DNA from 3 places in the Pseudomonas sp. LjRoot277 genome. Region 1 is predicted to be linked to each of the others. Evidence: predicted binding sites of a transcription regulator. Region 1 holds the regulator's gene; each other region holds the start of a gene.
The links. Region 1 encodes FliA, which starts transcription of late flagellar genes. Its sites were predicted from a motif close to CTAAAGTTTNNNNNNNNNNNGCCGNTAA; they were not measured.

Region 1 (4,159 bases):
TGACAGCACTCCACCAGCTCGTTGAGCTGGAGGAAGCCGGCGCCTCCTTTTACAGTGTGAAAACCGCGAAAAATTGCATTGAGCAAGTCCGCATCATCAGGTCGGCTTTCAAGCTCGACCAGCTGTTCGGACAGTTGCTCTAGAATCTCGCCGGCCTCAACCAGGAAATCCTGAAGGATCTCTTCATCGGCGCCGAAGCTCATTAAGGGGGTGCTCCTAAAGGTCTAAAAACCTAAAAACCTAAAATCCAAGACTGGATAGCAAATCGTCCACATCGTCCTGACCGGACACAACGTCTTCTCTTTTATCGGCATGAATCTGCGGACCTTCACCCTGAGAGAGATGTTTTTGCGGATCTTTTTCTGCAAGCATCGCTTCACGGTCATGTTCGATGCCCGCAAAGCGGTCCACATGACTGGCCATAAGCACGAGCTTGAGCAGGTTGCTTTCAACTTCGGTGACCAATTGGGTCACACGCTTGATCACCTGACCGGTGAGGTCCTGGTAATCCTGAGCGAGCAGAATGTCGTTGAGGTTGCTCGACACAACGCGATTGTCTTCGCTGCTGCGTGTCAGGAAACCGTCGACTCGCCGGGCCAGCTCGCGGAACTCTTCAGCCCCGACTTCGCGGCGCATGAACCGTCCCCAGTCGTTGCTCAAGGCCTGGGCTTCGTTGCTCAGGCCGTTGACCAGCGGCGTGGCGTTTTCCACCAGGTCCATGGTGCGGTTGGCAGCCGCCTCGGTCAGCTTGACCACATAACCCAGACGCTCGGTGGCATCCGTGATCTGCGAGACTTCCTCGGCTTGCGGCATGTGCGGGTCAATCTGGAAATTGACGATCGCGCTATGCAGCTCGCGAGTGAGCTTGCCCACTTCCTGATACAGGCCACGGTCACGGGTCTGATTGAGCTCATGGATCAGTTGCACAGCGTCGCCGAACCTGCCTTTTTCAAGGCTTTCGACCAGTTCGACCGCGTGTTTTTTCAGAGTCGATTCGAAATCGCCCTGTGAAGACTCGTTATGCTCCATAGCTCCCCCGTGGCGCAGTGGCTTCGCACATCAACCGATGCGTTCGAAAATCTTCTCGATTTTTTCTTTTAACGCCTGGGCCGTGAAGGGCTTGACCACATAGCCGTTAACTCCGGCCTGGGCTGCCTCGATGATTTGCTCGCGCTTGGCTTCAGCGGTCACCATCAGCACCGGCAGGTGCTTGAGCTTTTCATCGGCACGCACGTGGCGCAGCAGGTCGATACCGGTCATGCCAGGCATGTTCCAGTCTGTTACCAGAAAGTCGATGCTGCCGCTGTTGAGAACCGGAATGGCAGTAGTGCCATCGTCGGCCTCGACCGTGTTGGTGAACCCAAGGTCACGCAACAGGTTTTTAATGATCCGCCGCATCGTTGAGAAGTCATCAACGATGAGGATTTTCATGTTCTTGTCCAATTCGACCTCCAAGCAGTCTTAAACGCGCCCAGCACCTGGACGCGCCATTTCAATCAATCCGGCAAAGCACTCAATGACTGTCTGGAGCACAACAGATCGGGACCGGTACGGTTCAACACCCCACCAGCCGCGTTCGCAGTGTCCCCACACTGCCTTCAGCGCGCTCGCCACTCCCCCAAACGCCCCCGCAAACGGGCCGCGCACTGGCTGTGTAACTGGCTGACCCGAGATTCGCTGACCCCCAGGACCTCACCGATTTCCTTGAGATTCAACTCTTCGTCGTAGTACAGCGCCAACACCAGTCGCTCACGCTCCGGCAAATTGGCAATCGCGTCCGCCAGCGCCGCCTGGAAGCGTTCATCTTCCAGATCGCGTGACGGCTCGAGATGAGCACTGGCGCCATCCTCGTGCAGCCCTTCGTGTTCGCCGTCCTGCAACAGATCGTCGAAACTGAATAACCGGCTGCCCAGGGTGTCGTTCAAAATCCCGTAATAATCGTCGAGACTCAATTGGAGTTCGGCCGCAACCTCGTGATCTTTAGCGTCACGACCGGTTTTAGCTTCAATCGAGCGAATGGCGTCGCTGACCATCCGGGTATTGCGGTGGACCGAACGTGGCGCCCAGTCCCCCTTGCGTACTTCATCGAGCATCGCGCCACGGATTCGAATGCCCGCGTACGTCTCGAAACTCGCGCCTTTGCTGGCGTCGTATTTGGTCGACACTTCAAGCAGGCCGATCATCCCGGCCTGGATCAGGTCTTCGACCTGGACACTGGCCGGCAGACGCGCCAGCAAGTGGTAGGCAATGCGTTTAACCAGTGGCGCGTAACGCTCGATCAGCTCGTACTGCGCGTCACGTGCCGAATTCTTGTAGAGGTTGTAGCCACTGGCTGTCATAGCACCGGTCCTGCGGTTTGTTGCACGAGGCGCTCGACGAAAAACTCCAGGTGCCCACGCGGGTTGGCAGGTAGCGGCCAGGTATCGACCTTCTGTGCAATGGCTTTGAACGCCAGTGAGCACTTGGACCGCGGGAAGGCTTCGTAGACGGCGCGCTGCTTCTGCACAGCCTTGCGCACACTTTCGTCGTAAGGCACCGCGCCGACGTATTGTAAGGCGACGTCAAGGAAGCGATCCGTGACCTTGGTCAACTTGGCGAACAGGTTGCGCCCTTCCTGCGGGCTCTGGGCCATGTTGGCCAGGACGCGGAAACGGTTCATGCCGTAATCGCGGTTCAGCAGTTTGATCAGTGCGTAGGCATCGGTGATCGAGGTCGGTTCGTCGCAGACCACCAGCAAGACTTCCTGCGCTGCGCGAACGAAACTGACTACCGAGTCCCCAATGCCCGCAGCGGTGTCGATCACTAGCACGTCGAGGTTGTCGCCGATATCGCTGAACGCCTGGATCAGGCCGGCGTGTTGGGCCGGACTTAAATGAACCATGCTCTGTGTGCCGGACGCGGCCGGGACGATGCGAATGCCGCCAGGGCCCTGCAACAGTACGTCGCGCAGCTCGCAGCGGCCTTCGATCACGTCGGCCAAAGTACGTTTGGGTGTCAGTCCCAGCAGGACGTCGACGTTCGCCAGCCCCAGATCAGCGTCCAGCAGCATGACGCGCCGGCCGAGCTCAGCTAGAGCCAGGGACAAGTTCACTGACACGTTAGTCTTCCCGACGCCACCTTTGCCGCCGGTCACCGCGATCACCTGTACGGGATGCATGCTGCCCATGAATTTTCTTTACCTTGTCTTACTTAGACGGAGGCCACATTACTGGCTGCGCGTTCAACAACTGAACAATGCATGGCAGACCATCGATGTAGGTACAAAAACTGTTCATTAATACCTCAGCCAACCTGCTTGGTCGGGCTGTGGTAAATATCAGCGAACATGTCAGCCATGGCTTCTTCGCTGGGTTCTTCTTGCATTTGCACGCTTACGGCGCGACTGACCAACTGATGACGACGCGGTAGATGCAAATCATCCGGAATCCGCGGGCCATCGGTCAGGTAGGCCACCGGCAATTCATGACTGATGGCCAGGCTCAACACCTCGCCCAGACTTGCCGTTTCATCCAGTTTAGTCAGGATGCAGCCAGCGAGCCCACAACGCTTGTAACTGTGATAAGCGGCCGTTAGAACCTGTTTCTGGCTGGTGGTTGCCAAAACCAGGTAATTTTTTGATTTGATGCCACGACCGGCCAGGCTTTCGAGCTGCATGCGCAGTGCCGGATCGCTGGCCTGAAGGCCCGCGGTATCGATCAGCACCACGCGTTTGCGCAGCAAAGGCTCCAGCGCCTGCACCAGCGATTGGCCCGGATCGACATGCGTCACCGACACATTGAGGATCCGGCCCAACGTCTTGAGTTGTTCCTGAGCACCAATACGGTAGCTGTCCATGCTGACCAGCGCGATATTTTGCGCGCCGTACTTGAGCACGTAACGGGCCGCGAGTTTGGCCAGGGTGGTGGTCTTGCCCATGCCGGCAGGGCCGACCATGGCAATCACGCCGCCCTCTTCCAGAGGCTCGACTTCCGGTGTGGCGATCATCCGCGCCAGATGTGCCAGCAACATGCGCCAGGCCTGACGAGGTTCTTCAATATCGGTAATCAGCGCCAGCAAATCGCGCGACAACGGGCCGGACAGGCCGATGCGTTGCAGGCGACGCCAAAGATTGGCCTGGGCCGGACGGCTGCCTTGCAGCTGATTCCAGGCCAGGGAGCCG
Region 2 (4,159 bases), 4.6 Mb from region 1:
GAAACCGGCCGACCCGGCAGCGACCTCGGTTCCGCCTGTTCAGCCACAGACCACGCAGTCCGTGAACCAGCCGCACACCATCGACGTGCAGGCGCAAAAAGTCGAAGAGCCGATCCGCAAAGACGTGTGAGCACTGACTAATGTTTGGTATCAGCTTCTCTGAACTGCTGCTCGTCGGCCTCGTAGCCTTGCTGGTGCTGGGGCCCGAGCGTCTGCCGGGTGCTGCGCGCACCGCCGGCCTGTGGGTCGGCCGTCTGAAGCGCAGCTTCAACGCGATCAAACAGGAAGTTGAACGTGAAATCGGTGCCGACGAGATTCGTCGGCAGCTGCACAACGAGCACATTCTGTCGCTGGAGCAGGAGGCGCGGAAGATTTTCACGCCGACTCAGCAAGAGGCCACACCGGTTCAGCCGGTTGAGCCTGTGGCGGAGCAGACGATTCATGCTCCGACTGCAGACGCCACACCTGCCCCGGCACCGACGGAAACGGTGAAAGCTGTTGAACCGGCGCCGGTTGTCGCGACCGTAGAACCTGTTGCTCCTGCCGCCGCGCCGACAACGCCGGCTCCTCACGACACCACTTTGCCGCCGCGAGTCTCATGAGCGATCTCCCCGAAAATGACCAGCACATGCCGCTGGTTTCGCACCTCACCGAGTTGCGTACCCGCCTGCTGCGTTGTGTAGCGGCGATCTTTATCATCTTCGCCGGGTTGTTTGCCTTCACCCAGCAGATCTACACCTTCGTCTCCACGCCGCTGCGTCAGTACCTGCCCGTGGGCGCGACGATGATCGCCACCGATGTGTCGTCGCCGTTCCTGACGCCACTGAAGCTGACCATGATGGTGTCGCTGTTCCTGGCGATCCCGGTGATCCTGCATCAGATCTGGGGCTTCATTGCGCCAGGCCTGTACAAGCATGAGAAGCGCATTGCGGTGCCGCTGCTGGTGTCGAGCATCCTGCTGTTCTATACCGGCATGGCATTCGCCTATTACCTGGTATTCCCGCTGATCTTCAAATTCTTCGCCGCCGCCACCCCGGCCGGCGTGGAGATGATGACCGACATCAGCAGCTACCTCGACTTCGTCATGACGCTGTTCTTCGCCTTCGGCGTAGCGTTCGAGATCCCTGTGGCCGTGGTGCTGCTGGTATGGATCGGCGTGGTCAACGTCGCTTACCTGAAGAAAATCCGCCCGTACGTAGTCATCGGTTGCTTCGTGGTCGGCATGATCCTGACGCCACCGGACATCTTCTCGCAGACACTGTTGGCCGTACCGATGTGGCTGCTGTTTGAAATCGGCATCCTGTTCGGCGGCCTGATCAGCAAGCGCGGCGAGCACCCGGACGACCAGCCGGCCGACGATCACAACGACCAGCCGCCAGCGACTCAACCGTGAACCTGCTGCTTCTCGAAGAGGCCGACTTCATTGCGGCCGACCGGGCGATCCTGCGCGATCGCCGGTTGACGCACATGCAGGAAGTCCACCGCTCCGTTGTCGGCGACAGCCTGCGGGTCGGGCGCATCGGCGGGTTGATGGGGTCGGCCGAACTGCTGCGCCTGGACGCCGATGAAGCCGAATTGCGCGTCACCCTCGACCAGCCACCACCGGCCAAGCTGCCGCTGACCCTGGTGTTGGCCCTGCCACGACCGAAAATGCTCCGTAGAGTGTTTCAGACCGTGGCGGCCATGGGTGTGCCACGGATCATTCTGGTGAACAGCTATCGCGTCGAGAAGAGCTTCTGGCAAACGCCGTTCCTGGAGCCCGAGGCGATTCGCGAGCAGTTGATCCTCGGCCTCGAACAGGCCCGGGACAGCGTGCTGCCGGAAGTCGTCATCGAGAAGCGCTTCAAGCCGTTCGTCGAGGACCGTCTGCCGGCGATCACCGAGGGTACCCTCGGCCTGGTCGGCCACCCCGGCAACTACCCGCCCTGCCCTCGTGGCCTGGACGAACCGGTAACCCTGGCCATCGGCCCCGAAGGTGGCTGGATTCCTTACGAAATCGAACTGCTGGGCAAATCCGGCCTGCAACCGGTGCAGCTCGGCGACCGCATCCTGCGGGTCGAAACCGCCGTCACTGCGCTGCTTTCGCGGCTTTTTTAAGTCAAACACCCTACCTGTGGCGAGGGAGCTTGCTCCCGCTCGGCTGCGAAGCAGTCGTAAAACCGGTGAATGCGATCTTGCTGGCAAAAAGCGGTGGCCGCTTCGCGCCCAAGCGGGAGCAAGCTCCCTCGCCACAAGTGTTTACTCCCCTACAGATTCCCGGCTGCCTGCCGATACAGTTCCCATAAAACCAACGAATGGTTCGAGGGAGTTGCAGTATGTACCGATGGCTAGCCGAGAAACTGGGGAACGTCAGCGTCAATCGCAAACTGGGTGTCGGCTTCGGTCTGGTGCTGCTGCTTACCTTGTTGATCACCTTCACCGGCTGGACCGGCCTGAGCGGTGTGATGAGTCGCGGCGATAAGCTGGGGTTTATTGCCAGCCTCAATGACCTGACCAAAGACCTGCGCCTGGCCCGTCTGGATTACGAAATGCGTCGTGGCGAACAAGGCCCCGGTGCGGTCAACGATCTGCTCGGCCAACTCGATACCGGCCTGAAAACCGCGCGCACGCTGATCGAACAACCGGCCGACGTGGCCATGATCGACCAGCAACTGGCCGCCGTCAGTGAGTACAAACAAGCCTTCACGGCCATGACCCAGGCCGGCGCCCACCGCGAAGATGCCCGCGGCAAACTCGGCGCCACCGCCGACAACGCCGTGGCCCGTGTCGCCGAAGTCGAAAAATCCATGCTGCAAGGTGACAGCGTCGCCGATTTCAACAGCGTGATCGACCTGAGCAAACTGATCCAGCAAGCGCGCTTCCAGGTTCGCGGTTATACCTACAGCGGTAAAACCGAGGCCGAGCAACCTGCTCTGGACGCCATCGACAACGCATTGAAAAACCTCGAAGGCCTGCCCTCCAAGCTGCCGGAACAGCACATCACCAATCTGCAGCAGGCCACTGACTCGCTCAAGGCCTATCGCGCCGCCGTCAGCCAGTTCCGTGACTCTCAGGTTGCCAGCGCTGCCGCGCTCAAACGCATGGCCGCGCAAGGCGACATCCTGCTCGATGTCAGCAAAAAACTCACCGTGTCGCAAACCATCGTCCGAGACACCGACGCCGCGCACGCCAAAAACCTGCTGCTGCTGGCCACCGTCCTGGCGCTCGCCTTCGGCATGCTTGCCGCCTGGGCCATCACTCGCCAGATCGTGATTCCCCTGAGCCAGACTCTCAAAGTGGCGGAGCGCGTTGCTGCCGGCGACCTGACCCAAAACCTTATCTCTGAACGTCAGGACGAACTCGGTCAGCTACAGCGCGCCATGCAAAGCATGACCCTGGGCCTGCGCGAGTTGATCGGCGGCATCAGTGACGGCGTCACGCAAATCGCCAGCGCCGCCGAAGAGCTGTCGGCAGTCACCGAGCAGACCAGCGCCGGGGTCAACAGCCAGAAGGTCGAGACCGACCAAGTGGCGACCGCCATGAACGAAATGACCGCCACCGTGCAGGAAGTCGCGCGTAACGCCGAAGAAGCGTCCGAAGCCGCCGTCGCCGCCGACCAGCAGGCCCGCGAAGGTGACAAAGTGGTCGGCGAAGCCATCGCCCAGATCGAGCGCCTGGCCAAGGAAGTCGGCAGCTCCACCGAAGCCATGGGTCATCTCAAACGTGAAAGCGACAAGATCGGCAGCGTACTCGACGTGATCAAATCCGTGGCCCAGCAAACCAACCTGTTGGCGCTCAACGCGGCGATTGAGGCCGCACGTGCCGGTGAGGCCGGACGTGGTTTTGCGGTGGTCGCCGACGAAGTCCGCAGCCTGGCCCAGCGTACCCAGAAGTCCACCGAAGAAATCGAAGAGCTGATCGTCGGCCTGCAAACCGGCACCCAGCAAGTCGCGATCATCATGGACAACAGCCGCAGCCTGACCGACAGCAGCGTCGAACTGACCCGCCGCGCCGGTGGCTCGCTGGAAAGCATTACTCGCACTGTCTCGGCGATTCAGTCGATGAATCAGCAGATCGCCGCCGCAGCAGAACAACAGAGCGCGGTGGCTGAAGAGATCAACCGTAGCGTGCTGAACGTGCGCGACGTGTCCGAACAAACCTCGGCGGCCAGTGAAGAAAC
Region 3 (4,159 bases), 3.7 Mb from region 1:
TGCGGCTTACCTGACCGAGCACGCTGCTGCGCTGTAAGGCACGTTTGAGGCATAAAAAAACCGGCCGTTGAGGCCGGTTTTTTATGGGCGGGATAAACCCAACGATCAGTCGTTGTAGTCTTCCCAGCCGCCCATTTGTTTCCAGCGATTGACGATGCCGCAGAACAACTCGGCCGTCTTCTCGGTGTCGTAGCGAGCCGAGTGGGCCTCACGACCGTCGAAGTCGATGTCGGCTGCCGAACAGGCCTTGGCCAGTACGGTTTGGCCGTAAGCCAGACCGGCCAGGGTCGCGGTATCGAAGCTCGAGAACGGATGAAACGGGTTACGCTTCATGTCCAGGCGCGCGACAGCAGCGTTGAGGAAACCCAGATCGAAGCTGCTGTTGTGCCCGACCAGAATCGCCCGTTTGCAACCGTTGGCTTTCAGGGCCTTGCGGATGCCGCGGAAGATGTCGGTCAGCGCGGCTTCTTCACTCACTGCCATGCGCAGCGGGTGATCGAGTTTGATCCCGGTAAATTCCAGGGCGGCCGCTTCGATGTTCGCGCCTTCAAAAGGCTCTACGCGAAAGAAGTAGGTGTGGTCGGGGTACACAAACCCTTTTTCGTCCATGCCGATGGTGGTTGCGGCGATTTCCAGCAAGGCGTCAGTGGCAGAGTTGAAACCACCGGTTTCAACGTCGACAACGACTGGCAGGTATCCACGGAAGCGCTCAGCCATCGGGTGGCGTGAACCACCTCCGCCGCCTTGACCGTCCTGTTCGTCGTCGAAATGGTCTTCACTCACGCGTGTTCCTCCAGCAGGCGCCAGCGCAGTTTTTCACCGGCGCGCAGCGGGATTACGTTCAGCTCGCCAAATGGCAGGCTGGTTGGGGCGGTCCACTCTTCGCGGACCAGGGTGATGCGATCGGTGTTCACCGGCAGGCCGTAGAAACGAGGGCCGTTCAGGCTGGCGAAGGCTTCGAGCTTGTCCAGCGCGTTGCGCTGTTCGAAGGCTTCGGCATACATCTCGATCGCTGCATAAGCGGTGTAGCAACCGGCACAACCGCAAGCGGCTTCTTTGGCGTGCTGGGCATGGGGCGCCGAGTCGGTGCCGAGGAAGAACCTGTCGCTGCCGCTGGTGGCGGCGTCGAGCAGGGCTTCCTGATGGGTGTTGCGCTTGAGGATCGGCAGGCAATAGAAGTGCGGCCGAATCCCGCCCACCAGCATGTGGTTGCGGTTGTACAGCAGGTGATGCGCGGTGATGGTCGCGCCAACATAGGCCGAAGCCTCGTTGACGAACTGCACGGCGTCAGCGGTGGTGATGTGTTCGAACACCACTTTGAGCGTCGGGAAGCGCTCGACCACACGACGCATGTGCTCATCGATGAAGAATTTTTCGCGATCGAAAACGTCGACATCGCCACGGGTGACTTCACCGTGAACCAGCAAGGGCATCCCGACTTCGGCCATGGCCTCGAGTGCAGGGAAAATCTTGTCGATGCTGGTGACACCAGAGTCCGAGTTGGTGGTCGCGCCGGCCGGGTACAGCTTGGCGGCGTGAATGAAACCGCTGGCCTTGGCCTCGCGAATTTCTTCGGGCTGGGTGCGGTCGGTCAGGTACAGCACCATCAACGGTTCGAAGCGGCTGCCAGCCGGGCGTGCAGCGAGAATCCGCTGGCGATAGCCGTCGGCTTCAGCGGTGTTACGCACCGGAGGTACCAGGTTGGGCATGATGATGGCGCGACCAAAGGTGCGCGCGACATCCGCGACTGTATTGGGCAACACAGCACCATCGCGAAGATGAATATGCCAGTCGTCGGGACGCAGCAGGGTCAGGCGGTCGGACATGAGGGGATTCCAGGCGGGTCAAACTGAGGGGAATGCTACCGGAAAAGACTCTTGCAGGCACTCGCTATCAAGTTTTGCTGGAAGCTTCCGATATCCAACAGGTATGCCGTAAACATCTGTGTGTCGGTCTTTTTGTTGTAGAAGCCAGTGGAGCCTCCCGTGCGCCAGCGTTATTTAGCCTTGCTCAGCGTGTTTGCCAGCCTTCCTGCGATGGCGCTCACTTTCCAGACCCGTCTGGAGAGCATCGAGTGGACGGTCGAAGGGGACAAGTTCGAGTGCCGCCTGACTCAGCCGATCACCGATTTCGGTTCGGGTGAGTTCGTGCGTCGCGCTGGCGAGCAAGCGACGTTTCGTCTGAAGGCCTATAACTCGATGATCGGCGGCGGTTCGGCGACCTTGTTGGCGGCCGCAGCGCCCTGGCAGCCGGGGCGTGGCGACATCAACCTCGGCTCTGTGCGTATAGGCAGCGGCAATGTGTTGTTCAACAGTTCGCAAGTTCAGGCCGGCCGCTTGATCAGTGGCCTGATGGATGGTCGCAGTCCGGTCGTTCGGCATTACTCGGGCGATGGCCGGGTGTCGGAAGTGCGTCTGTTGCCAGTCAAGTTCAGCAAGGCGTTCAACGATTATCAGGGCTGTGTGGCGAAGTTGCTGCCGAAGAATTTCGAGCAGGTTAAACAATCGCAGATCGGCTTCCCCGGCGAAGGCCTCGATCTCGACGCGCAGGCCAAGGCTCAATTGCAAGTGATGCTGGAGTTCATGAAGGCCGACCCGACGGTCAACCACATCAAACTCGATGGCCACTCCGACAACAGTGGCAACCGCCTGACCAATCGTGACCTGTCGCGGCGTCGGGCCCTGGCCGTCATGGAGTTCTTCAAGGCCAACGGCGTTCAGGAATCACAGATCACCGTGCGCTTTCACGGCGAGCGTTATCCATTGGCGCCCAATACCAATTCCGCCAACCGGGCGAAGAACCGTCGGGTCAATGTGCACCTCGCGCGCGTTGCGCCCACCGAAAAGGCGGCCCCTCAGGCCACTGCATCGGCGAGCGCCGCGTCGACCTCCTGAAGCCGCTGTTATCGTCGCTCACTCGACATAATCTGTCGCTTCGTCGTCATAAGCTGTCGCGCCTCTGTAAATTATCCTGCATGAGCGGTAGACTTGGCGGCTTTCCGTAGAACCCCGTGGAGTGATGGCATGGCGGACGTAAACAAGGTCGTTCTGGCGTATTCCGGCGGCCTGGACACTTCGGTGATCCTCAAGTGGCTGCAGGATACTTATAACTGTGAAGTCGTGACCTTCACCGCTGACCTGGGTCAGGGCGAAGAGGTCGAACCTGCACGCGCCAAGGCACAGGCCATGGGCGTGAAAGAGATCTACATCGACGACTTGCGCGAAGAGTTCGTGCGCGATTTCGTTTTCCCGATGTTCCGCGCCAACACCGTTTACGAAGGCGAGTACCTGCTGGGTACCTCCATCGCTCGTCCGTTGATCGCCAAGCGCTTGATCGAAATCGCCAACGAAACCGGCGCTGACGCCATTTCCCACGGTGCCACCGGCAAGGGCAACGACCAGGTTCGTTTCGAACTGGGCGCCTACGCCTTGAAGCCAGGCGTGAAAGTGATTGCTCCGTGGCGCGAATGGGACCTGCTCTCCCGTGAAAAGCTGATGGATTATGCTGATAAGCACAACATCCCGATCGAGCGTCACGGCAAGAAAAAATCCCCGTACTCGATGGATGCCAACCTGCTGCACATCTCCTATGAAGGCGGCGTGCTGGAAGACACCTGGACCGAGCACGAAGAAGACATGTGGAAATGGACCGTCTCCCCGGAGAAGGCTCCTGACAAAGCGCAATACCTGGAACTGACCTACCGCAACGGCGATATCGTCGCACTGGACGGCGTCGAAATGACCCCGGCCACCGTGCTGGCGACCCTGAACCGTATCGGCGGCGAACACGGTATCGGCCGTCTCGACATCGTCGAGAACCGTTACGTGGGCATGAAGTCCCGCGGCTGCTACGAAACCCCTGGCGGCACCATTATGCTGCGCGCTCACCGTGCGATCGAATCGATCACCCTGGACCGCGAAGTGGCTCACCTCAAAGACGAGCTGATGCCTAAATACGCCAGCCTGATCTACACCGGTTACTGGTGGAGCCCTGAGCGTCTGATGCTGCAACAGATGATTGATGCGTCTCAGGCCCACGTGAACGGCGTTGTGCGCCTGAAGCTGTACAAGGGCAACGTGATCGTCACCGGTCGCAAGTCCGACGAATCGTTGTTCGATGCCAACATCGCGACCTTCGAAGAAGATGGCGGCGCCTACAA

Region 2: ACSQ87_RS29700 (methyl-accepting chemotaxis protein) is a predicted target of FliA. The motif match lies at 2,247-2,274, and genes of this name have one in related genera.
Region 3: ACSQ87_RS25930 (flagellar protein MotY) is a predicted target of FliA. The motif match lies at 1,893-1,920, and genes of this name have one in related genera.

Annotation. Positions count from the first base shown of each region.
Region 1 is NZ_CAXURI020000001.1:1,868,567-1,872,725, reverse strand. It holds gene ACSQ87_RS08920 (chemotaxis protein CheA) at 1-203, opposite strand, end outside; gene ACSQ87_RS08915 (protein phosphatase CheZ) at 241-1,029, opposite strand; gene ACSQ87_RS08910 (chemotaxis response regulator CheY) at 1,060-1,431, opposite strand; gene fliA (RNA polymerase sigma factor FliA) at 1,599-2,339, opposite strand; gene fleN (flagellar synthesis regulator FleN) at 2,336-3,166, opposite strand; gene flhF (flagellar biosynthesis protein FlhF) at 3,283-4,159, opposite strand, start outside.
Region 2 is NZ_CAXURI020000001.1:6,419,697-6,423,855, forward strand. It holds gene ACSQ87_RS29680 (twin-arginine translocase TatA/TatE family subunit) at 1-130, shown strand, start outside; gene tatB (Sec-independent protein translocase protein TatB) at 141-602, shown strand; gene tatC (twin-arginine translocase subunit TatC) at 599-1,393, shown strand; gene ACSQ87_RS29695 (16S rRNA (uracil(1498)-N(3))-methyltransferase) at 1,390-2,097, shown strand; gene ACSQ87_RS29700 (methyl-accepting chemotaxis protein) at 2,316-4,159, shown strand, end outside.
Region 3 is NZ_CAXURI020000001.1:5,542,183-5,546,341, reverse strand. It holds gene ACSQ87_RS25945 (peroxiredoxin) at 1-37, shown strand, start outside; gene rnt (ribonuclease T) at 106-783, opposite strand; gene pyrC (dihydroorotase) at 780-1,826, opposite strand; gene ACSQ87_RS25930 (flagellar protein MotY) at 1,986-2,894, shown strand; gene ACSQ87_RS25925 (argininosuccinate synthase) at 3,024-4,159, shown strand, end outside.